Linked DNA regions of Skermanella rosea. The protein of the gene in region 1 interacts with the protein of each later gene in a pairwise test. Links are inferred from orthologs where the notes say so. Each region holds a gene or a part of one and is shown in the gene's direction. Other genes may lie near its edges. The genes, in order: JL101_RS03190 and dnaE.

Evidence for each region.
Region 2: the proteins of JL101_RS03190 (region 1) and dnaE interact in binary tests that used the Escherichia coli proteins (3 or more experiments, as listed by UniProt). The link is inferred for Skermanella rosea from one-to-one orthologs.

What each region holds. Positions count from the first base shown.
Region 1 is NZ_CP086111.1:682,744-686,014, forward strand. The notes cover bases 183-3,146. They hold JL101_RS03190 (aminotransferase), read left to right. Parts: upstream 183-1,066; coding sequence 1,067-2,227; downstream 2,228-3,146. Other genes in these bases: argJ (bifunctional glutamate N-acetyltransferase/amino-acid acetyltransferase ArgJ), read left to right, coding at 183-220; JL101_RS03180 ((deoxy)nucleoside triphosphate pyrophosphohydrolase), read left to right, coding at 254-691; JL101_RS03185 (hypothetical protein), read left to right, coding at 743-961; JL101_RS03195 (alpha-2-macroglobulin family protein), read left to right, coding at 2,329-3,146. Outside these bases: more of argJ, read left to right, coding at 1-182; more of JL101_RS03195, read left to right, coding at 3,147-3,271. UniProt on the Escherichia coli protein: Shows aminotransferase activity with methionine and histidine as substrates, and to a lesser extent also with phenylalanine.
Region 2 is NZ_CP086111.1:2,346,819-2,351,121, forward strand. The notes cover bases 1-3,996. They hold dnaE (DNA polymerase III subunit alpha), read left to right. Parts: upstream 1-301; coding sequence 302-3,796; downstream 3,797-3,996. Other genes in these bases: rpsB (30S ribosomal protein S2), read left to right, coding at 3,992-3,996. Also shown: more of rpsB, read left to right, coding at 3,997-4,303. UniProt on the Escherichia coli protein: DNA polymerase III is a complex, multichain enzyme responsible for most of the replicative synthesis in bacteria. This DNA polymerase also exhibits 3' to 5' exonuclease activity. The alpha chain is the DNA polymerase catalytic subunit.

The sequences.
Region 1 (3,271 bases):
GGCCGACCGCGACAAGCTGCGGATCTCCGCCGGGGGCGTGCTGATCGCGGCCGACGGCATGGAGGTGCCCGGCTACGACGAGACGCCGGTGGTCGAGCACATGAAGGGCCGCTACATCGACTTCCTGGTCGAGCTGGGCATCGGGTCCGGCGCCGCGACGGTCTGGACCTGCGACCTGACCCACGGCTACATCGACATCAACGGCAGCTACCGGAGCTGAGCCGAAGGTGACGCTTCTTCCGGGTGGATCCCCATGAACTGCTTCGACCCCGACTCGACTCCCGAGCCCGGCAAGCCGGTGCTTCTGGTGGTCGCGGCGGCCCTGGTCGATCCGGACGGCCGCGTCCTCCTGGCCCAGCGGCCGGAGGGCAAGGCCCTCGCCGGCCTGTGGGAGTTCCCCGGGGGCAAGGTCCATGAGGGCGAGAGCCCGGAATACGCGCTGGTCCGCGAACTGCGGGAGGAGCTGGGGATCGAGACGGCGGGAAGCTGCCTCGCCCCCTTCACCTTCGCCTCGCACCGCTACGAGAGCTTCCACCTGCTGATGCCGCTCTATGTCTGCCGCGTCTGGCAGGGCACGGTCGCCCCGCTGGAAGGCCAGTCCCTGGCCTGGGTGCGGCCCAACGACATGGGCAAATACCCCATGCCCCCGGCCGACAAGCCCCTGGTCGCGATGCTGCGGGACCTGCTGTAGGGTAACGGCATTTCATCCGCACAAGGTGCTCTTGGTTTGTAGGAGATCACGATGGGCATCAACGCGCGATACAGCGATGCCAGGACCGAACTGACCGAGCGTGTGACCTTCAGCCGGGAGGAGGCGGAGCGCGCCTTGAGGAACAGGATCCGCAAAGGCGACCTGTCGGTCATCGATTATCTGACGAAGCACAAGGGCTACCGGGAAGAGCACGCGCAGGCTCTCGAACCGAAGTTCCGCGCGGCGATCCGCGGGGTCGAAGCGCCATAATCCCTGTACGGGGGAAGGGCGTCCGGGCGGCATAGCCCATCGACCCGCCGGGTTCGATCGGCTAAGTTCCCGCCTCCCGTGTCCACAGAAGCGCCCGATCCCATCATGACCGCCAAAGTCGGCAACCCTCTCTTCCGCGACATGCCCACCACCGTGTTCGAGGTGATGTCGCAACTGGCCCTCAAGCATCAGGCGATCAATCTGGGGCAGGGATTTCCCGACGACCGCGGCCCGGCCGACGTTCTCCGGGCGGCGGCCGACGCGCTGCTGGACGGCTACAACCAGTACCCCTCGATGATGGGAACGCCGGAGCTGCGCCAAGCCGTCGCCGCCCACGCCCGCCGGTTCTACGGGCTGGAGGTGGACTGGGCGCGCGAGGTCCTGGTGACCTCCGGCGCCACCGAGGCGCTGGGCGCCTGCCTGCTGGGGCTGATCGAGCCGGGCGACGAGGTCGTCCTGTTCGAGCCGATGTACGACAGCTACCTGCCCATCATCCGGCTGGCCGGCGGCATCCCCCGCATCGTGACGCTGAAGGCGCCGGACTGGAGCTTCACCCGCGAGGACCTGGAGCGGGTGTTCGGCCCGAAGACCAAGGCGCTGGTGCTCAACAACCCGCTGAACCCCGTGGGCAAGGTCTATTCCCGCGCCGAGCTGGAGCTGATCGGCGAGTTCATGCGGCGCTTCGACGCGTACGCGGTCTGCGACGAGGTGTACGAGCACCTTGTCTTCGACGGCGCCCGCCACATCCCGCTGATCACCATCCCGGGATTGCGCGACCGCTGCCTGCGGGTCGGCTCGGCCGGCAAGACCTTCTCCCTGACCGGGTGGAAGATCGGCTACGTGACCGGCGCGCCCGAGCTGCTCCAGCCCGTCGCCAAGGCGCACCAGTTCATGACCTTCACGACCGCGCCCAACCTCCAGGCCGGGGTCGCCTACGGCCTCGCCAAGGAGGAGGCGTACTTCACCGGCCTCGCCACCTCGATGCAGGCCAAGCGCGACCGGCTGGCGGCGGGCCTGCGCGAGGCCGGGCTGTCGGTGCTGCACAGCGGCGGCACCTATTTCCTGATCGCCGACATTTCCTCCACCGGATTCGATGGCGACGACGTGGCGTTCTGCCTGAACCTGACGGAGGCGGCCGGCGTCACCGCGATCCCGGTCAGCGCCTTCTTCGCGGAAAGCCCGGTGCGCAACTTCATCCGCTTCTGCTTCTGCAAGCAGGATGCGCTGCTGGACGAGGCCGTCGCCCGGCTCAAGCGCTATTTCTGAGGCAATTGTATAGAACTTGCGCCATAATCCGGCGCCATGCTCCAGCAGGCGCCGCTCGGCGCCTGCTGGTTATTCATGTCGGCATCGGGGTTTGTCGTTTCATGCGCATACTGCGTCCGTTCGGGCTCGCTCTCGCCGTGGCCCTTGGGTGTTCGACGGCCGCTCCGGCACAGCAACCCGCACCGGAACCGATCCCCGAAACGCCGCCCTTCGGCGTCGCCGGGGTCGAGGTCCTGGCGGAACGCGACGTTCCCCAGGCCTGCTTCACCTTCACCCGCCCGCTGGAGAAATCCTCCCCGACCGACTACGCCGCGCAGGTCGAGGTCGAGCCGCCCGTGCGCGTGACCGCGGTCGCCCGCGGCGCCACCCTCTGCCTGGAAGGACTGGACCACGGCGCCGGATACGGCGTGACGCTGAAGCGGGGGCTGCCGGGAGCCGGCGGGGCGGCGCTGGGGGAAGCCGCGCGCTACGACGTGGCGGTGCCGGACCGCAAGCCCGTGCTGGCCTTCCGGGGCGCCGGCTACGTCCTGCCCCAGGTCGGCGCCGAGGGGCTGCCGCTGCGCACCGTCAACGTCGCCCGAGCCCGGCTCCAGGTGCTGCGGATCGAGGATCGGTCCCTGGTCGAGCAGATCCATTACGGGCGGATCAGCCAGGCCCTGACCGAGCTGGACGTCGGCGGCATCGTGGAGCGGAGCGGCACCCAGGTCTGGCAGGGCGAGATGGCGATCGGCGACCGGCGGAACCAGGCCGTCGTCACGCCCTTCCCGGTGGAGGCGGTCATCGGCGCCTCGGGCGGCGCGCTGAAGCCGGGCGTCTATCTCGCCGTCGCGGGCAACGCCGACCGCGAAGGCGAATCGTGGGAGGCCAAGGCGACCCAGTGGTTCGTCGTCTCCGACCTGGGGCTGACCACCTTCGCGGGGGAGGACGGGCTGCTGGTGTTCGCCCGCAGCCTGACCACCGCCGAACCCGTGCCGGGGGTCGAGCTCCGCCTGCTGGCGCGCAGCAACGCCGAACTGGGCAAGCTCGCGACCGGGCCGGACGGCA
Region 2 (4,303 bases), 1.7 Mb from region 1 along the record:
GGGCGAGGCTGGCAAGAGCCTGCAGCAGCATCAGGGGTCTTCTGTATGTCGGAACACCGATCAGGACCCTCGTGTCCGGGCACCGCTGGGATTGGCGGCTGCTGAACGGCCCGACAGGACCGCTCCCGACCTGTCCGCAATGCCCGGCAGATTATCTGTTGCCTTGCCGTCACTCCCGTGCCGGGTTCCATCCGCCAGGCGGGCCGATACTCGGCGTCAAGAGAAAGTTGCGCATGACGCCGGGGCTCCGGCTTGGCATGCTGGGCGCCCGACACACTCCGCCTCCCGAGTACAGCATCCGATGCCGATCGCCGACTTCGTCCACCTGCGCGTCCACTCCGCCTATTCGCTCTCCGAAGGAGCGATCAAGATCAAGGAGCTGGTCAAGATCTGCCAGAAGCAGGAGATGCCGGCGGTCGCGGTCACCGACACCGGCAACTTGTTCGGCGCACTGGAATTTTCCCTGGCAGCCATGGACGCCGGCGTGCAGCCCATTCTCGGTTGCCAGCTCGGTATCCGGCGCATGGGGCCGGCCGCGAACGGCGGCGGCAAGCCGGTCGGGAAGGGCGTGAACATGCCCGACCAGCTCGCCCTCCTGGTGCAGTCCGAGACCGGCTACCAAAACCTGACGAAGCTGATCAGCAAGGCCTTCATGGAGGGGGATCCGACCTCGGCGCCCCAGATCGCCCTGCAGGATCTCGAAGGCTTCACCGACGGGCTGATCGCCCTGTCCGGCGGACCGTCCGGATCGGTCGGACGCCTGTTCGCCGAGGGGCACAAGCCCGCCGCGCGCGACGTCGCCGAGCAGCTGCGCCGCCTGTTCCCCGGCCGGCTCTATGTCGAGCTGATGCGCCACGGGCTGGAGGTCGAGGATCGCATCGAGCCGGATCTGGTCGACCTGGCCTATGACCTGGACCTGCCGCTGGTGGCGACCAACGACTGCTTCTTCTCGACGGAGGACATGTACGAGGCCCACGACGCGCTGCTCTGCATCGCCGAGGGCTCCTACGTGGTCGAGGCGGAAAGGCGGCGCCTGACGCCGGAGCACCGGTTCAAGACGGCCGCCGAGATGCGCGAGCTGTTCGCCGACCTGCCGGAGGCGGTGGACAACACCCTGGTGATCGCGCGGCGCTGCAGCTACCTGCTGAAGCCGATCAAGCCGATCCTGCCCGCCTTCCAGGCTGCGGCCGAGGGCGGCAGGACCGAGCCGGAAGAACTGCGCCACCAAGCCCACGAGGGCCTGACCTGGCGGCTCGAAAAGCAGGTCTTCACGCCCGAGATGACGGCAGAACAGCGCGCGGAAACCGAGAAGACCTATCGCGAACGGCTCGACTTCGAGTTGAACGTGATCGAGAACATGAAGTTTCCCGGCTACTTCCTGATCGTCTCGGACTTCATCAAGTGGGCTAAGCGCCACGAAATCCCGGTCGGGCCGGGCCGCGGCTCGGGCGCCGGCTCGGTCGTGGCGTGGTCGCTGACCATCACCGACCTGGATCCCCTGCGCTTCGGCCTGCTGTTCGAGCGGTTCCTGAACCCCGAGCGCGTGTCGATGCCAGACTTCGACATCGACTTCTGCCAGGACCGCCGGGACGAGGTGATCCGCTACGTGCAGGGCTATTACGGCCACGACCGGGTCGCCCAGATCATCACCTTCGGTAAGCTCCAGGCGCGCGCCGTGCTGCGCGACGTCGGCCGGGTGCTCCAGATGCCCTATGGGCAGGTCGACAAGATCTGCAAGCTGGTGCCCAACAATCCGGCCAATCCCGTGACCCTGGGACAGGCGATCGAGGGCGAGCCGATGCTTCAGCAGGCCCGGGATTCGGACGAAACCGTCAAGCGCCTGATCGAGATAGCGCTTCGCCTGGAAGGACTGTTCCGCCACGCCTCGACCCACGCGGCCGGCGTGGTGATCGGCGACCGCCCGCTGGACCAGCTGGTGCCGCTCTACCGCGACCCGCGCTCGGACATGCCGGTCACCCAGTTCAACATGAAGTATGTCGAGCAGGCCGGGCTGGTGAAGTTCGACTTCCTCGGCCTGAAGACCCTCACCGTCCTCCAGCGCGCGGTGGAGCTGATCACCGAGCGCGGCGACGTCATCGACCTGTCGAACCTGCCGCTCGACGACGTCAGGACGTACGAGATGATGTCGCGCGGCGAGACGACCGGCGTGTTCCAGCTTGAAAGCTCTGGCATGCGCGACGTGCTGCGCCGCCTCAAGCCGAACCGGTTCGACGACATCATCGCGCTGGTCTCGCTCTACCGTCCCGGCCCGATGGACAACATCCCGACCTACATCGCGGTGAAGAACGGAGAGAAGGAGCCGGACTACATGCATCCCTGGCTGGAGCCGATCCTGAAGGACACCTTCGGGATCATGATCTACCAGGAACAGGTCATGCAGATCGCCCAGGTGCTGTCCGGCTACTCGCTCGGCGGCGCCGACCTGCTGCGCCGCGCCATGGGCAAGAAGATCCAGGCCGAGATGGACGCCCAGCGCAAGCTGTTCATCGACGGTGCCGTCGGCAAGGGAGTCGACGGTGAGCAGGCGGGCCTGATCTTCGACCAGGTGAACAAGTTCGCGGGTTACGGCTTCAACAAGTCCCACGCCGCCGCCTATGCGCTGGTCGCCTACCAGACCGCCTATCTGAAGGCCAATTACCCGGTGGAGTTCCTGGCGGCGTCCATGACGCTCGACCTGGGCAACACCGACAAGCTGAACACCTTCCGGCAGGAACTGGTCCGCCTCAAGATCCGCCTGCTGACCCCCGACATCAACAAGTCGAACCCGGTTTTCCGGGTGGAGCTGCTGCCCGACGGCGAGCGGGCGATCCGCTACGCCCTGGCCGCCGTCAAGGGCGTCGGCATGCCCGCCATGGAGGCGGTGGTGAGCCAAAGGAACGAGGGCGGCCGCTATACGGACCTGTTCGACCTCGCCCGCCGGCTGGACACCAAGGTGATCAACAAGCGCCAGTTGGAGAACCTGACCTGCGCCGGCGCCTTCGACAGCCTGAACGGCAACCGCCGGCAGGTCCATGGCGGCATCGAGACGCTGATCCGCTATGCCCAGGCCGCGGCGGCCGAACGGGAGAGCGGGCAGTCCAGCCTGTTCGGCGGCGGGGGCGGGGTGACGCTGAAGGTGCCCGACCTGCCCAAGGTGGCCGATTGGGACCAGCTGGACCGGCTGGCCCACGAATTCAACGCGATCGGCTTCTACCTGTCGGCCCATCCGCTCGACGGCTTCGCCAAGCCGCTGTCGCGCCTGCGGGTGGTGAACTCCGCCGATCTGCTCAAGAAGGCGACCGGCGGCGGCTCGACCCGGTTCCCCATGGCGGGCGTGGTGATCAACCGTCAGGAGCGGGTCGCCAAGAGCGGCAACCGCTTCGCCTTCGTCAGCCTGTCGGACTCCACGGGCGTCTACGAGGTGACCCTGTTCTCGGAGCTGCTGGCGACCTCGCGGGAGTTGCTGGAGCCGGGCAAGAGCGTGGTCCTGATGGTCGACGTGCAGGTGATGGGCGAGGACATGCGGCTGACCTGCCACGACGTGAAGCCGCTGGAGGACGAGGTCGCCCGCGCCGCCGAGGGACTGCAGATCATCCTCAGCCAGCCGGAAGCGGCACCGCATCTGCGCAACATCCTGGACCAGATCGGGCGGGGCCGCGGCAAGATATCGATCCTGGTCGATGTCGGCGGCATGCGGGAAGCCGAGATCGCGCTCCCCGGGGCCTATGCCGTGTCGGCGAAGGGCAGGGCCGCGATCAAGGCGATTCCCGGCGTCGCGGACGTGCTCGATCTTTAGGCGTTTCGCCGGGGCATGCCCCGCCTGATGCATGCGGATATGGTTGCCAAACGCGGGGCGCCGGGCTATCTATCGCCCGTCGCAAAACCTCACGCGGGCTTGCGGTCCATCGGTCCATAGGCCGGCGGCCCGCTCCGGTGTTCACATCTCGTGGACCACGCCCGCGGCGGAGCAACCGGAAAAGGACTGTTTTCCATGCCGATGCCTTCATTCACCATGCGCCAGCTCCTGGAAGCCGGCGTCCATTTCGGCCACCACACCCGCCGCTGGAACCCGAAGATGCAGCCGTACATTTTCGGCGTGCGCAACGGCGTCCACATCATCGACCTCGAGCAGACCGTCCCGATGCTGCACCGCGCCATGACCGCGGTCCGCGACGTGGTGGCGGGCGGCGGGCGCGTTCTGTTCGTCGGCACCAAGCGTCAGGCTCAGGAGAAGGTCGCCGACTCCGCTTCGCGCTGCGGCCAGTACTATGTCAACCACCGCTGGCTCGGCGGCATGCTGACG